Regions from separate parts of the Ruegeria sp. B11 genome, predicted to be linked through region 2. Evidence: riboswitches for the same ligand, from Rfam matches in the RefSeq annotation. Region 2 holds a riboswitch; the other holds the start of a gene.

Evidence for each region. A riboswitch is a leader RNA that binds a small molecule or an ion and turns the genes downstream of it on or off. The one in region 2 is predicted to bind cobalamin.
Region 1: it holds a riboswitch for cobalamin, as region 2 does, so the genes downstream of both, ACR0I1_RS11890 (DUF1636 family protein) here and ACR0I1_RS08905 (DUF1636 family protein) in region 2, are expected to answer to the same signal.

What each region holds. Positions count from the first base shown of each region.
Region 1 covers NZ_JBQFVO010000003.1:21,349-29,264, reverse strand. Annotated here, with positions in the region: gene cobN (cobaltochelatase subunit CobN) at 1-1,324, opposite strand, end outside; gene cobW (cobalamin biosynthesis protein CobW) at 1,330-2,385, opposite strand; gene ACR0I1_RS11890 (DUF1636 family protein) at 2,382-2,762, opposite strand; cobalamin riboswitch at 2,848-3,054, opposite strand; gene ACR0I1_RS11885 (NAD(P)-dependent oxidoreductase) at 3,160-4,146, shown strand; gene ACR0I1_RS11880 (glycosyltransferase family 2 protein) at 4,261-5,268, shown strand; gene ACR0I1_RS11875 (class I SAM-dependent methyltransferase) at 5,261-5,872, shown strand; gene ACR0I1_RS11870 (ABC transporter substrate-binding protein) at 5,997-6,995, opposite strand; gene ACR0I1_RS11865 (sensor histidine kinase) at 6,974-7,916, opposite strand, start outside.
Region 2 covers NZ_JBQFVO010000002.1:235,495-243,410, forward strand. Annotated here, with positions in the region: gene ACR0I1_RS08890 (ATP-binding protein) at 1-739, shown strand, start outside; gene ACR0I1_RS08895 (peroxidase family protein) at 736-2,397, opposite strand; gene ACR0I1_RS08900 (catalase family protein) at 2,416-3,483, opposite strand; cobalamin riboswitch at 3,742-3,949, shown strand; gene ACR0I1_RS08905 (DUF1636 family protein) at 4,052-4,408, shown strand; gene ACR0I1_RS08910 (ABC transporter ATP-binding protein) at 4,405-5,190, shown strand; gene ACR0I1_RS08915 (ABC transporter substrate-binding protein) at 5,209-6,156, shown strand; gene ACR0I1_RS08920 (FecCD family ABC transporter permease) at 6,158-7,171, shown strand; gene ACR0I1_RS08925 (LysR substrate-binding domain-containing protein) at 7,226-7,916, opposite strand, start outside.

The DNA of each region.
Region 1 (7,916 bases), on a different contig from region 2:
GATAATCCTCTAGCGGCCATGAAATCCGGGCATCAAGAAGAGTTTCAGCAATCGGCTCGGCAGGCGCGGTGTCATACCCTTCGCCTTGCAGATCGAGCAACATTGCCTCAGCCGAGGCCAGCGCATCCAGACCCACTGCATGTGCCATCTGCCAGTCTTTGCCGGGATAGGTCGATAGTACCAGCGCCGGAACCTGCTCCGCTTTGGGTTTGTCGTGAAGGTTCAGCCAGCCGGAGATGCGGTTGATGATGGCTTCGATCCGTTCGGGTTCAGCCCGATGAGCGAAGCGAGAATACTCGAGATGCGGGTCGCGTTTGCCCGGCTCTTTGAAGGATACGATGCCCGCGTTGATCCGCCCGTCCACTTCCGGAAGGACCACATGCATGGCAAGATCAGCTGGTGAAAGGCCACGTTCCGCTTCGGCCCACGCTTTGCGGCGTGACGTGGCCAGCGCGACCTGAAAGACCGGCACCTCTGCCACATCGAGAGGTGAGGTGCCTGATGCGCCCTTGCCTGAGAATGAGGTGGCGTTGACGATCGCCGAAGGCTTCAGCGCCACAATGGTCTCGCGCAGCCAATCGGCGGCATTTGGTGCTTTGAGCGACGGGGCAAACAGGCCGACGGCCTCAAAACCTCGCGCGCGCAAGCTGCGGATCAGCGCTGCGATTGGGGCTGTGTCCGCCGAGGTCAGATAAGCACGATAGAAGGTTACGATGATACGTTTCGCATCACCGGGCAGAGCGTTTTCTGCAGGGATCACGCCGCGATCTGGGCACCAGGCACCGCATTCAGGGATGGTCTTCGCGCCCATGACCGGACCTGCATACAACCCCGCAGCCAGTGCCATCTGCGCCAGAGCGGCCTGCGCTGCGACCTCACCGCCGGTGTCGCACAGATGCGCCAGCCGCCGCAGGGTCGAGACAGGCAGGGTAGAGTAATCATCCAGCCGCGTATCCTCGCGACCGTCTGCGGGCAGCACGGCCAGTGCAATCCCTTTGGCCTGCGCCAGCGCCAGAACCTGCTGCAAGCCGTAGGCCCAATAGGGCACTCCACCGATCAGACGGATCAGGATGCCCTTTGCGCCCTCCAGTGTCTGCTCGACATATGTGTCGACTGAGAGGGGATGCTTCAGCGCCGTCAGATTGGCCAGCCGCATCGTTGGCATGCGTCCTTCAGGCCCACTTCCACGATGCCATCCCGCCGCGAAAGCGCCAAGGTCACTGTCGGAAAAGGACAGCACCACAAGGTCCGCCGGGCTCTGACCCAGATCGGTCGGGGTCTCGGTTTCTTCGAGCCCATGGCTTTCGCGGAAGACGACGTGCATAAGTCTTACTCGGCAGCCTCGGTTACACCCACAAGGATATCGCGGATCTCGGCCTCTTTGATATCGTCATGCTCGGCAATGACCACAATGCGCGAGCGACGGTCTTCGCCGGACTCCCACGGGCGGTCATATTGGTGACGCACGCGCGCACCGACGGCCTGAACCAGTAGGCGCATGGGCTTGCCCTGAACGGCGGCATAGCCTTTGACGCGCAGGATATTCAACTCGTTGGCCAATCGTTCAATCTTGGCGACCAGATCAATCGGATCGATTTGCTCGGGCAGTTCAACGATGATGCTTTCGAAATCGTCATGCTCGTGATCGTGATGGCCGTCGTGATGGCTGGGACGCGCGTCCATGTCATCCTCGGCCGCGGCTTCTAGACCCAGCACGACGCGGACGTCCACGGCACCCTCGGCCACTTCGACCACGGGCATGGGGCGGGGCGCTTCGGCGGCGATGATCTCTTTCGCTTTCGCAACGCCTTCCGGGCCAGCCAGATCGGGCTTGGTCAGCAGAATGATGTCGGCGCAGGAAATCTGATCCTCGAACACCTCGGACAAGGGAGTTTCATGATCAATCGAGTCATCTGCCATGCGTTGCGCATCCACCGCCTCGACATTCGGAGCGAACCGACCAGCGGCCACGGCCTCGGCATCGGCCAGAGCAATCACGCCATCGACGGTGATTTTCGAGCGGATATCGGGCCAGTCGAACGCCTTTAGCAGCGGTTTTGGCAGGGCAAGACCGGAGGTTTCGATCAGGATGTGATCGGGGCGCGGCTCTAGTGCCATCAGGGCTTCGATGGTCGGGATGAAGTCATCGGCGACGGTGCAGCAGATGCAGCCATTGGCCAGTTCCATGATGTTTTCCGCGGGGCAATCAGGAATGGCGCAGGATTTCAGGATATCGCCATCGACGCCGACATCACCGAATTCATTGACGACCACCGCCAGACGCTTGCCCTGCGGGTTCTGCATCAGGTGACGTACCAGAGTGGTTTTGCCCGAGCCCAAAAAGCCGGTGATCACAGTGACGGGGAGTTTCTCAAGGTTGCTCATTTCAGGGCTCCAATCGGGGGAATGCGGGCCGCACAGTTTTTGCGGAAATGTTCGGGACGTTCGCGCCATTTGACCAATCCGTCCTCGGTGGCGAGGTATTTGGCTGCGCCTTCGACGATGGTTTCAACATGGTCGATCTCGTTCAGATGCTCATACACGAAAGTCCAGCGATCCGGTCCTCCGCGTAGCACGATCGAGCAGCCTTCATCGCAATTCGACAGGCATTCCACAGCTTTCAAGGTAATGCCTTCGGGCAGGCCCGCCTGTTCAAGCGCCTTGTGCAGCAACGTGCCGGGGCGCTGGGCGTCATCCTCGACAGGCAGCCCGCGACGGCAGGTAGTGCAAACCAGCAGTTCGACCGGTGCGGTCTCGGTCATGTCTCTCATCCCCCCAAATCCTCTTCGTGGGGGACGGGGTTTCATGCGGGCCGATCACAGCCCCACACCGGAACACCCCGTCCGGTTTCATCTTCGGGCGTTGGCAGGTCTCCCGGCTTGCGGATGTCAGAGGAGGCCTCTGTCGGATGTCCCGCCTTCCCGGCCATACTGCCAGTGGCTTTGGGCACCCTCTCCGGTCACGGTCGCGGGGGCGGCTGCGTTTGACGGCAAAAACCGCTGACGCATTCCCTTTTCATCTGCTCTCGCAGACACCAACGAAAGGGACATGCGGCAGGGCAGGGTTGCTTGTCAAGCGAGTCGCGCCGATCCGTGAAAAAGCGGATAAAAAGCGACCTGTCGGGGTCGCTGGGCGGCATGATACTTCTGCAACGACGTGCTGGCATGGCAGCAAGATGCGAACAGGAGGATACCGCGCATGAAAGTAGGGTTTATCGGGCTGGGGAATGTAGGGGGCAAGCTATCTGGATCGCTGCTACGAAACGGTATCGATCTGACGGTTCATGACCTGAACCCGGATCTGGTGACCGAATTCGTCGCCAAGGGTGCCAAAGCCGCCAAAAGCCCGGCGCAACTGATGCGCGATTGCGATGCTGTTATAACCTGTTTGCCTTCTCCTGCGGCCTCGGATGCGGTGATGCAGGAAATGTTGCCAGAGGTCGGCCCTGGCAAAATCTGGATGGAAATGTCGACCACTGACGAAGCCGAAGTCAAACGCCTTGGCGCAATGGTCATCGAACGAGGCGGCGCAGCGGTGGATTGCCCGGTTTCGGGCGGATGTCACCGGGCAGCGACGGGTAATATCTCGATCTTCGCAGGCTGTGATCGTGAGACTTTTGAACGTATCCTGCCATTCCTGACCACCATGGGGCGGCGCATTCTGCACACGGGCGATCTGGGCTCGGCCTCTGTTCTGAAGGTGTTGACCAATTATCTGGCTACCGCCAACCTGATCACCTGCGCCGAGGCATTGGTGACAGCCAAGGCCGCCGGCATGGACCTTGGAACCACCTATGAGGCGATTAAGATATCGTCAGGCACATCCTTCGTGCACGAGACCGAAAGTCAGGTCATCCTGAACGGCTCGCGCGATATTTCCTTCACCATGGACCTGGTGAAAAAAGATATCGGTCTGTTTCAGGAGGTCGCCGACCGTGCCGGAGTTCCTCTTGAGATAAACCCATTGATGATCAAGATTTTCGAAGATGGCATCGCGCGATATGGTGAACGTGAATTGTCCCCGAACATCATCAGGCGGCTAGAGGACGCGACCGGACTGGAGATCCAGGCGCCAGGGTTCCCAACCGAGATGCTGGACGACGAGCCAGAAGAACCGGGTTATGAGGTGATCCCACAGAATCGGTAGATAGATTAATCGGCAAGCATTGCGGCTGTCTGGCGACCTGGTTGGACAAAATTCTGGTGCTATTCTAAATAGGTCGACAGGAGTCCGACACCGGCACAGGCAAGAGAACAACTTATGACGAATGAGACCTTTCTCATCGTAACAACGATGAAAAACGAAGGGCCTTTCATGATCGATTGGGTGGCCTACAACCACGCAATCGGTTTTGATGACATTCTGATTTATACCAATGATTGCGCTGATGGTACCGATGCCATGGGTGACCGGTTGCAAGTGCTTGGCTGGGCTCACCACCAACGAAACAGACTGGGTCCGCGCGCTGCGCCTCAGGTTCGTGCATTTTCGCTTGCGCGGAATCACCCAAGCTATCTGTCTTCGGATTGGATTCTCAGTTTGGATGTGGACGAGTATATCAATATCCGTTTGCCCAATAGTGATATAAGAAGCCTCGTTGAGGCCAGCGGCGTGGCGGACGCGATCTCGATCTGCTGGCGCATGTTCGGAAACGCAGGTCAGAACGATTTCGTTGATCGACCTGTACCTGAGACTTTCTTTCTGGCCGCCACGGAAGACGGCTATCCGCATCACCGGACCAAAGGGTTCAAAACGCTGTTCCGCAACAATGGGAAATTCAGCCGTTTTCGCGCCCATCGTCCCAGGATCAATCCAGAAGATGCACCGAACCCTGACGCACCATACGAAGGGGTGTTGTGGCGGGATTCGGGCGGGAACCTCTACCCAGCAGACCAAGTGAAATGGAAAGCATGGCGTGGTTTCAGCCATGAATTCGCGCGCATTCATCATTATGCTGTGCGCAGCACTGATAGCTTTTTGGTCAAGCGCGACCGTGGGCGCACCAATCATGTGGGGCAGGATCAAGGGCTCAAATACTGGCTCATGATGAACCACAATGATGTTGAGGATCGCTCAATTCTGGAACACATGCCGGCTATGCACGACATCAAATCTGAGATGATGGCAGATCCGCAATTGGCAGACCTCCATCACCAAGCATGTGAGTGGCACAGGTCGAAAGCCGAAGAATTGAGAGCCAGACCGGACTGGGTTGATCTGGTTGAAGCGTTGCAAAATTCCTCTACCGGAGAAGACGTCTATGGGTGAAGCTGTATCTGCTGAGGATCGCCGCAAGAAGCAAGCTGAGCAGCGCGAGCGGAAGGATTCCCTGCGGCGCGAAATGCTCAAGGCCATGCCGCATGGACGGCTGAGCGTTGAAATTGGCGTTTGGAAGGGCGAGTTTTCGCGGATTCTGCTGGAAGAGCTGCAGCCCTCGAAATTGTGCCTCATCGATCCCTGGCAAGTACAGCAAGATCCGGATGGCGGTGCTTCGCTTGCCGGAGCGCGCACGCAAAAGGATATGGATCGGATCTACGATGCAGTAACGGGTAAATACAGTACCGAGATCGCCAAGGGGCAAGTTTCGATCATTCGCGACTATTCGCAACCGGCGCTGCGTTTGTTTGAAGATCAAAGCATCGGGTTTGCCTATTTGGACGGCGACCATTCCTACGAGGGAGTAAAGACGGATCTGAGTGCTTTGCTGCCCAAGATGATCGAAGGCGGCGTAATCATGCTTGACGATTATCACAGGCGCGGTTGGTGGAAAGATGACGTGATGCGTGCATTCCACGAATTCCTCGGGGCAAATTCTGCGGGGCTGCGGCTCAAGGCCATCATGGGGGCGCAGGTGGCCGTCGAGAAACTTTGAGCCGAGATCATTTTTCTGATTATAGATTCGTGCGACGTAACCCAGGCTGGCTAGTGTCTTCCAGCGTCAACAGTGTTAAGCAACAAGTTCAGCGATGACGGATAGGGTTGTTGTCTAAGTCCGATCATCTTTGAATAGCGGCACTTTCCCAGGCAGACAGGAACTTCCTGCGCTTCAGCGTATCGAGGAACGTCAACAACGCAGGGTCCAGCGCTATCGCTGCGCTTTCGGTCGTGGAGTCCTGCGTGTCCAGAAGTGGCAGTGCTGCCAGTGATTCCGGATTCAGCGTGGTCAGGTGCCGGACAAAGGTTTCCGCTTCCTCCGGCAAGCGGCTTTTGCCAGTTACCATGGCGGTTCGCATCATCGTCGTCTGAAAATCGGAAGGCAGAATGATCTGAAGGGCATCCTTTCCTTCTGTTCGTACCGCCGCATAACTGCCAAGCACGTTGTAGGCCACCGCGATTGTACCATCCGCCAGGTCGTTAATCATGTCGCCCGAACAACAATACAGCCGCACATCCAGGCCGCCCAAAACCTCCATCAAGCGCCAATAGGTTTCCGAGGCGCGGGCGTCCTGCGTGGCGAACAAATAGCCCAATCCCGACTGGCGCACGTCATAAGTGCCGACTTTGCCCCGAAAATCATCCGGGCGGGCACGCAGCGCTTCGATCAGTTCCTGCCGCGTTTGCGGCATTGGTTGTCCTTCGAACGCGGTGCGGTTGACAACGATGGTTGCGGGTTCCGAAGTGAAGGCGAACAGGCTTTGATGCCATTGCGCCCAAGGGGGGTGCGGAAGATCGTTAAGCGCCAGCGCATATCCGTCATTCGCGAGCTTCAGTTGCAGGTCCATCGCGCTGGAAACGACAACGTCGAACGCTTCTGGCGTGGCTCGGACGCGTCGGTCGATATCGGCCGTGCCGGTCACCAGATATTCGACCGATATCGCTGGATTCTGGGCGACGAAATCCTCGATCAGCGGCGCAAACAGGGCGGTATCGGTGCTGGAAATGACCCGCAGTCGGGGGCCGTCGGCACTTTCGTTGAATATTTGTCGGTCTTCCCAATCCTGAGCCCCTGCGCCGCTGGCGAATAGGCACAGGATCAGAGTGACAAGATAACGCATGCGCCGCCCTCCGCTTTGTTTGACAGTACCAGCGTGCCGCCATGGGCGACCGCGACGTCCTGGGCAATGGTTAGCCCGAGGCCCGATCCGATGGTTCCCGCCGCGTTCTGACCACGTTCGAAACGTCTTGTGAGCGTTTCGATTTCATCTGGCGGAAAGCCTGGCCCCTGGTCACTGACCGTGATCCGGGCTGTGGGTGACCCTGCGACATCGATGACTACGGTACTGTCCGCTGGCGCATATTTAAGCGCATTGTCTACCATGTTCCGCACCGCATTTTGGATGAGGATGGGGTCGCCCGAATACATGACCTGCGGATCGCCGCTCAAAGCAAGCGAAAGGTCTTTCATTTCAGCGATGGGCGTCAAGCGCTGGACAAGTTCACGGATCAGAGTCACCAGATCGATATCCTCGCGCTCCAGATGGTCGGCGCGGAATGTGATCATGGCGTGATCCAGTAGTTGCCCCGCAGCCCTAGAGCTTTCGTCGATGGCGCGCATCATTGATCTTAACGCCTCGCGGTTGTCTTCTCTCTCGACCCGTTGCAGCGTCGCCTCGGCATAAGACCTGACCGTTGCCAGCGGGGTGCGGACCCTATGGGCGGCCTCGGCGATAAAGTCCTCGGATTGGCTGAGAGACTGGTCCAGGCGTCCCATAAGCGAATTCAGCGATGACACCAAAGGCGCCATTTCACGCGGTACTGGTTTTTTGAATGGGCTGAGATCTTGCGGTCCCCGACGGGTGACGGATGTCGTTAATCTGTCGAGCTGACCAATGGTGGCCGAACTCACCCAGAAGGACAATACAGCCGCAAGCACAAAGAACCCCAATCCCAAAAGGCCGGCATTGCGTGAGATTTGATCCAGCGTCTCCGACAGCGCATCTTGGGTCTGTCCCAAGGCCACTTCGATTTCTGTCTGA
Region 2 (7,916 bases):
GCATTGCGCCGAAGCTGGAAACAGCCCCGATATTGCAGCCGTGATACAAATCGAGAGTATGAGCGCGCTGGTCGACAGCTTTCAGGGCAAAACTGAGGTGGCACTCGCCAAAGCCAAGCGGGCAGTTGACGCCGCGATGGCGTCGGGCCAGCCCTTGATCATTGCAAATGCAATGCATTGGTTGACCGAAATCCACATGCAGATGGACCACCCGGATTATGCGCGCATGGCCAAGGCGCTGAGCGCGGCTGTTCAGGACAAGGGCGGCCCTTATTACCAAGCTGTTGCGACGGCCCATCTTGCCGGGGCTGCCATCAGAACCGGCGAGGCCACAGAGGGCGTGGCCATGCTGCAGGCCGCTTGGGGAAGGATGCACGCAACGGGTGCCGAGGCGGCTGGCGTGCTCGTCAACGCCGAGCTCGCACGGGGCTATCTTGCTCTGGGTGAGATTCAGAAAGGGTTGGATGCGGTGGAGGCTGGTCTGACATGTGCAGAAAACACTGACGAGCGGAACTATGAGGCTGAAATCCACCGGATAAAGGCGGCTCTTCTACTGGAACAAGGTAGTCCGTTCGGCGCGGCTGAGGCGGCTTTGCGTGAAGCTATAGCCGTGGCAAATGATCAGGGCGCGGCGCTGTATGAATTGCGCGCGCTGAGTGATCTTGCCTGCATCCGGCCAGCCGATACGGAAATTGCCGCGCGGATTACTGAGCTGGAAGAGAGCGCGGTCGCGCCTTAGGTCCCGCCGGGACGTCGACCTAAAGTGCAGTCTTCGGGTTGCAGGTCCAAGCCAACAAAACGCGCCACCTGCGAGAATGACGAAGTTTTCTTCAGCAACTGAAAACCTTTCTCTGAAAAAGTCTCAGCCGAGTACAAATTTTTGGATACCATCGGGTTGTTCATAAGCTGCGTGATCGCGTCATACGCCACCATCGATGTCATCAGATCGCCCATGATCACATCGCCCTTGTGCTGTTCCGCAAAGAGACCAGGGAACAACTCGACCCTATTGACGTCGCAATAGAGCCGGCTCAGGTCGGCAATCAATTCTTCCGCAAACGGCTGATCACCAATCATCTCAGTAAAGCTTGAATGCGGTTTGCGGCAGAAATGATGACGATAAGTGTTCAGCGACGGAAGACGCGCCTTACGCGTCAGGGCAATTGTAGCTTCGACAGGGGCAGGAGCACCGGGCGCAGGCCTTTGGAACAGGAAATCGGGCGTGTTGCGCAGCGACATGCGGGCCGCAGGTTGGCGCGACAATGATCGGATCATTTCCGCCAAGCCTGTTTGTTCGACCAGTCGTGGATTGAATCTGAACCCCTCCGGGCCAACCTGTGCGCCGTCGATTATGAATCGCTCGGGGATCATCGAATGCCAGCGGTAGAGCAAATTGAACTCAATCGCGATCTGGTTGGAATGATGCCACGGTTGCCAGCGATTGACGCCAACGGGTAGTTTGAAAGGCATATTGGCGATGTGGGCGATGTAGTCCTCAAGCACAAGCTTGATCAGCAATGCGATCAAGGTGCAGCGTGTAGTCTGGAACACACGCTCTTTATCCCAGCCTGATATGCCGCGCTTTTCGCGCCACAACAGATCGGCAAAGGTGTTATGGGCGCGCAACATCAGTGTATTGATCGTGATATAGCCTATCGTACCATTGCCATTATCGAGCCCGGTTGCATGAAAATCGAGCAGTAGCTGGTCGATTGCGTGATCGCTGAGACCCGGATGCGCCCGTTTCACCGCATTCCACAGCTTGCAGGGATCGTGCAACGGCTTTCCGCAATTCTCGCCAGTGGCGAGACTGCCATCAAAAGGGGGTGCTAGCTTAACACCACCGGATTGGTTTTTTTGAAACAGCTTCGGAGCCCACATCTCGCCCTGTGTATCCAGACGAAAGGCCAGCCGGTGGGTTAGTTCATTGGTATCGGGATCGCGTTCGCGCAGCATGTCGGTCTGAAAATCGTTCAGCCCGTAGATTTGGCACAGATCGACTTCGTGGTTCGAATCCGTCTGATCAACCGGTCCTTTCGCCCCAAAGGTGCGAAGGAAACTGTCGGTAAACCATTGTGCGGCCGAGATAAACAATAGTGTCGATCCTTGCGGGCACATCAAGGTAAGCGGGCTGCCATCCATTTGTGTCCGTCGGCGAAAGAGATCAGCAACTTCGCTTTCCGACGGCAGGATGGGTGAGAGGTCTTCTGGCGTTGTATGCCGACCGATCCAGCGATGGGAAAACACGCCGGGCCATGTCGTGTAGTCTGCGCCCATCGTATAGGGCCGCGGTCGGTGGATCTTCGCGGCGTTTGCAAGCCTGATCGCGGCTAAATAGCTCGTAACGGGTGGGGAGATCTTGAATCCGAGTTTGATCAGATCATCAACGTCCAGCATCAATACATCTCCGTTTGGTCATCGATTCGGGAACCGGGCGCGGGCCAAGCTCAGATAGGTTCTGAGCCGGATCGCATTAATCGGTCCTAAAGGTTCGTGATCTGCCGTGACACGCCAGGGCGAGAAGCTCATCGCGTCTCCATTCTGCGGATCAAATTCTGCACCTTTGGGAATCGTGATATCCGCCACGGGCGTGACGGTATGATGGTACGGATCAAGAGGTGCATCTGGTTGCGGATCGCATGCCCACCGGATGCGATTGTCGAGCACATCGAATTCGTCGGCCGGGCGCGGGGGCTCAATCACACACACCTCGAAGTGATTATCTCCATCGGCCACGTCTTGCCGCAAACACTGCCCGATCCCATCTGGGTCGTCTACCGGATGTGCCGGAATTTTTGGTTTCGCGCTGCGGGCCAAGTATCTGACCGTTAGATCGGGGCCCAGCCGATACGGTGTTGTCGACCAGAAATGGACCTCAAAAGGCGAGTGCATATAGTTCGAGGCAAAATCACTCGCGACGCGAAACTGACGCTTGCCTTCACGAGTGAGGAAGGCGCGAAATCCTGCGCGCAGCCCTTTGGTGATCAACCTAAGGCTCCATTTTCGTCGCCCTTTGATCGCGTGCTGGACCGCTTGTAATGTGGCGACAAGCCTGCCCAATCGCTCATATTCATCGGGGACGTAGCTGGGAAACACATCCTGATCGACCAATACGAAATCGAACTCGTCGCTGAGTTGTGTGGTCCCCAGATGCGCAAGTGCCTCGGCGTCGATCAGCTTGGGGCCTGGCACGTCAAAAAGCTTGATCGCCATCCCGTGGGCATCCGATTTCCGGTCATCCAGATGCGCGCCGTTGGAAAAGCGAAGTGCGGCTGAATAGGCAGCGGGCTGTTCAAACAGGCCGTGACGGAACTGTTCTGGTAGATCGTTTCTGACGGTGAATGTTGCAGCCACACACCCGTGACTGCGCCCATGCTGAGCCCTTAAGCGATGGCCTTTCCACCGTGCAACGGCCTCGAGATTGTGGTCAATGACATCATCAACAATATCCGGCGGCAATGCGTTTTGCGAAACATGCGTCAAAGAACCGTCTCCTTGGATAAACCCAGGCAATGATCAATCAGGGGTAAGGCGCTGACAAAGCTAAACCTCTAAATTTGTTCAGCTTACCTCAGATTGTCTAATTTCCAAACACACCAACTATGGACAGCCGTGGCCAGACAAATTCGGCGCGCAGCCCAAGCTATTCGGTTGGTGCTTCGGACACGTGGTTGCCGGCGCTCGATCCTCGACCAGAGTTGGGCGCCTTCGACTTTATCATTGACGTGTCCGGTGTTCTCGGGCACTCAATCGATTGATGGTTCCCGGTGGTGTTGCCGCGGGATGAAAAGGGAATACGGTGAGGTTTGCCAAAAGGTGCCAATTCCGTAACTGCCCCCGCAACTGTAAGCGGTGAGCAAGGCCAAACAGCCACTGGTCCACAGGATCGGGAAGGTTGGCCGAGCGCGGACCCGCAAGTCAGGAGACCTGCCATCAGATGTTTAACCAACCCGGGGCGGGGCGTCCTGGAAGGAGGCTTTGATGGCGCGTCAATCGCGTGTTTACATTGTCGGCAGCTTCCGCATGCGCTTGGAAACAAGTGGAGTGGACCATGCCAGATACGCCTGATCATTTCATTCTAGTCTGCAAAAGCTGCACTGAAGGGCTGCGCCTCGATGAAATTTGCGATGCGTTGACTGGGAAATTACCTCGCGGCTTTGCGATCCGCGCGTCGTCTTGCATGGCAGGCTGCGATAGTCCCAGAACGGTTGGGTTCCAGGCCGTAGGAAAGGCGCAATACCTTTTTGGTGGCATTCAGACCGCGGATGAGGTGCAGGCGCTGGCTGAGTTTGCAGCCCAGTATCGTGAAAGCCCGGATGGCTGGACAAATGCCAAGGATCGCCCGCAGGCGTTGTTCAATAAAACCCTCTCGCGCATGCCGCGGATCGAACAGGGGGCATCGCAATGACGTTGCCACCCTTTCTGATTGCCGAAAACCTTGAGTATTATGCCCTTAACGGAGATGTCCTGTTGCAGGGCGTCTCGTTCGAGTTGGACGAGGGTTCCATTCTAGCCATCGCCGGCCCGAACGGGGCGGGGAAAACGACGCTTCTCAATCTGTTGTGCGGCGCTGAGCCGCTGGCACTTGGCGATGTTCGGATCAAAGGACGCAGTCTGAAACAGCTCTCCGCCAAAGAGCGTGCGCGCATGATTGCAGTGGTAGGTCAGCAGGAACTGCCCGATGGACGCTTGGCGTTACGCGATTATGTTGCGCTGGGGCAAATACCCATCCGTGCGGACCGATCTGCCGAAGGCCACGCGCAAGAGCTGGACCGGATTTTAGACCTGACCGGTCTCGCCAATCTCGCGGACAAGCGCATGGCCCAACTGTCCGGAGGCGAACGTCAGCGTGCCCATATCGCGCGCGCTTTGGCGCAGAACCCTTCGTTGCTGTTTCTGGACGAACCGACCAACCATCTGGATCCTGATGCAAAAGGGCGGATGCTGTCTTTGGTCGCCGAGCTTGGGATCACCGTGGTCATGATCGTACACGATCTGGTCATGATCCCCGAATTCGCCACACACGTGGCGCTGATGAAATCGACCCGCATGATCGAGTTTGGATCGGTGGACAAGGTGCTGACACCCGAAAGAGTCCGCGAAACTTTTGGCGTTGATTTCCTCTGCTTTCTCCACGAAGGCCGCGTGATCCCGGCGCTTGATATTCGAAGAACCACAATCTCAACTTAGTCGAAGGAACACACTGAGATGAAATACATCTGGCCCGTGGCGTTGGCCACCGCCATGGCAAGCGGTGCTGCTGCGCAAGAAGTCACCGTAGACAACTGCGGCGAACCGCTGGTTTTTGATACCGCGCCCGAGCGCCTGGTTGTGCATGACATGAACATGACCGATATGGCCTTTGCATTGGGTCTGCAGGACAAGATCGTCGGCCTGACCGGCATCACCGGCTGGTACAAGACCAGCCCTGATTTTGATGCCCTGCGCGGCGACATCCCCGAGCTTGCGCCGAAATATCCGACCGTCGAAAACTTGGTGGCGGTTGAACCCGACCTGTTCTTTGCCGGTTGGTACTATGGCATGAAGCCGGGTGGTGATGTGACCCCAGATACATTGGAACCGTTCGGAATCAAGACCTTGGTTCTAACGGAAAGCTGTGTCCATCTGGACAAGGATCGCCCCGAAGCCAGCATGGATCTTCTGTTTGGCGATGTGTTGCGCTTGGGCAAGGTGATGCAAGTCGAAGACAAGGCCGAAGCTCTGGTCTCGGGCTGGAAAGAGCAGCTGGCAGCGATCGAAGCCAAGACTGCTGAACTGCCCAAGCCCCGCGTCTTTCTTCTGGATGGTCCTGCAGATGCTCCGTTTACCGCCGGTAAATTCGCGATTCCCGATGCGATGATCACAGCCGCCGGTGGTGAAAACGTCACTCATGACATGGACACGAGCTGGGGCCGCACTTCGTGGGAGGCCGTTGCCGCATCGAACCCGGAATTCCTGGTTTTGTTGGATTATCAGACCGGCAATGGCGCCGAGGACACTTTCAAGTTCCTGCAGGAACATCCCGTCATGTCGCAGACTGATGCCGTCAAGAACGAACGCTGGATCGGATTGCGCTACGAAGAGCTGACGCCCGGACCGGCAAATATCGAAGCGATCTCGAAGATGGCGCGCGCGATGCATCCGGGTCAGAGCTAATATGGGCCGACTGGGCCTGACGTTGTTGCTGGGGGCGGTCGTTCTGACCGCCCTTTTGCTGATTTCCACGATCTACGGCACAACCTCGATTCCTTTGTCCGACACCTTCACCGCGATCTTGCACGGTACCGGGTTGCAGGACGGAGAGATGTCGCCGCTGCATAGGATCGTATTCGACCTGCGATTGCCCCGCGCGTTGTTTGCAGCCGTGATCGGTGCCGGGCTGGGCATCGTTGGCGTGGTGCTGCAAACGACCACACGTAATGACCTTGCCGATCCATTTCTGTTCGGCCTGTCCTCGGGCGCGGCAGCGGGGGCGGTGTTTGTAATTACCGTGACCGGAGATATTCTGGGTTTCTGGACTCTGCCTCTGGCTGCCTTTTGCGGCGGTCTTGTGGCGTCGGGCATCGTGCTGGCGCTGGTTCATGGGCTTCGCACCAGCGCACCGGAGAAGCTGATCCTTGCGGGTCTGGCTGTGTCGTTTTTGTTTTCGGCCATCACCAACTATCTGATCTTCGCCGGTGATAGCCGCGCCGCCCATTCTGTCATCTTCTGGATGCTGGGGGGGCTGGGCCTGGCCCGTTGGGAGACGTTCCCGCTGGTGTGCATCGGTCTGCTGCTGATCCTGAGCTATTCGCTTTATCGCAGCCGCTGGTTGGATGCGCTGCTGACCGGGGATTTGACTGCCGCTACTCTGGGTGTGCCGGTTCGGGGTCTGCGGTTCAGCATGTTTTTCACCGCAGCTTTGGCAACGGCCGTGTTTGTTTCCGTAGCCGGAGTGATTGGTTTTGTCGGTCTGATGGTGCCGCATATTGCACGCGGGATCGCAGGTCCCCTGCACAAAAACCTTCTACCTACCGCCGCTATGGTTGGTGCTGCCTTGTTGACCGGCTCTGACATTCTCAGCAGGCTACTGCTGGCTCCGCAGGAATTGCCGGTGGGGATCGTCACAACTTCAATCGGATCGGTGTTTGTGTTCTTGCTTTTATTCAGGACAGCGAGAAATCAACGGTAAGGCCCTCGATCTTCGCTCCCAAGATATTTCGTCCTGATCAGGTCTGAGCCGAGTTTAAACCTTTCCGTCAACCGCTTGGCCGAGCCACTTGAACACAAGCTTGGCTCGGTCGGATGAGGTGTTGTGTAGTTTCACGTAGAAATCCAGTTGCGATGAGATGGTTTGCGGCAACAGTCTGACCAGTTTTCCGGATGCGGTCAGCTCCGAGGTCAGTCCCTCCCATCCCAGCACTGCGCCCATATCGTCCTGAGCGGCCTGAAGCGCAATCGTGTAATTGTTGACCCGATGCGCGGAATTCAGCGGGCCTTCATAGCCCAGTTTACGGGTCCAGGCCCGCCAATCGGTCCAACCGGTATCTGGTGCATCAAGATGGATGAGCGGCACTTTGGCGATCTCGCCGACATGCTCGATTGGGTTCTGTTTCGCAAACCGAGGGCTGCATAAGGCCATGATGTTGTCGTGAAACAAGGTCTTGATAATCCCTGAATCGCGGCGTGTATCACCGTAGTGAATGCTTAGATCACATTTTGAGGTATCGACCCCGAGATCGGTCACAACTTGTGTCACAGAAACATGGCCATGCGTTTTCCAAAACTGGGCAAGCCGTGGTGTAAGCCAAAGCGAGCTGACCGCCGTAGAGGAACGGATCGTCACGCCTTTGTGGTCATACTGTCGGCGCAACTGCCCAAGGGCCTCGCTGATCCCTTCAAGGCCACGTTGAAGGGCGACCAGCAAATAGGCTCCG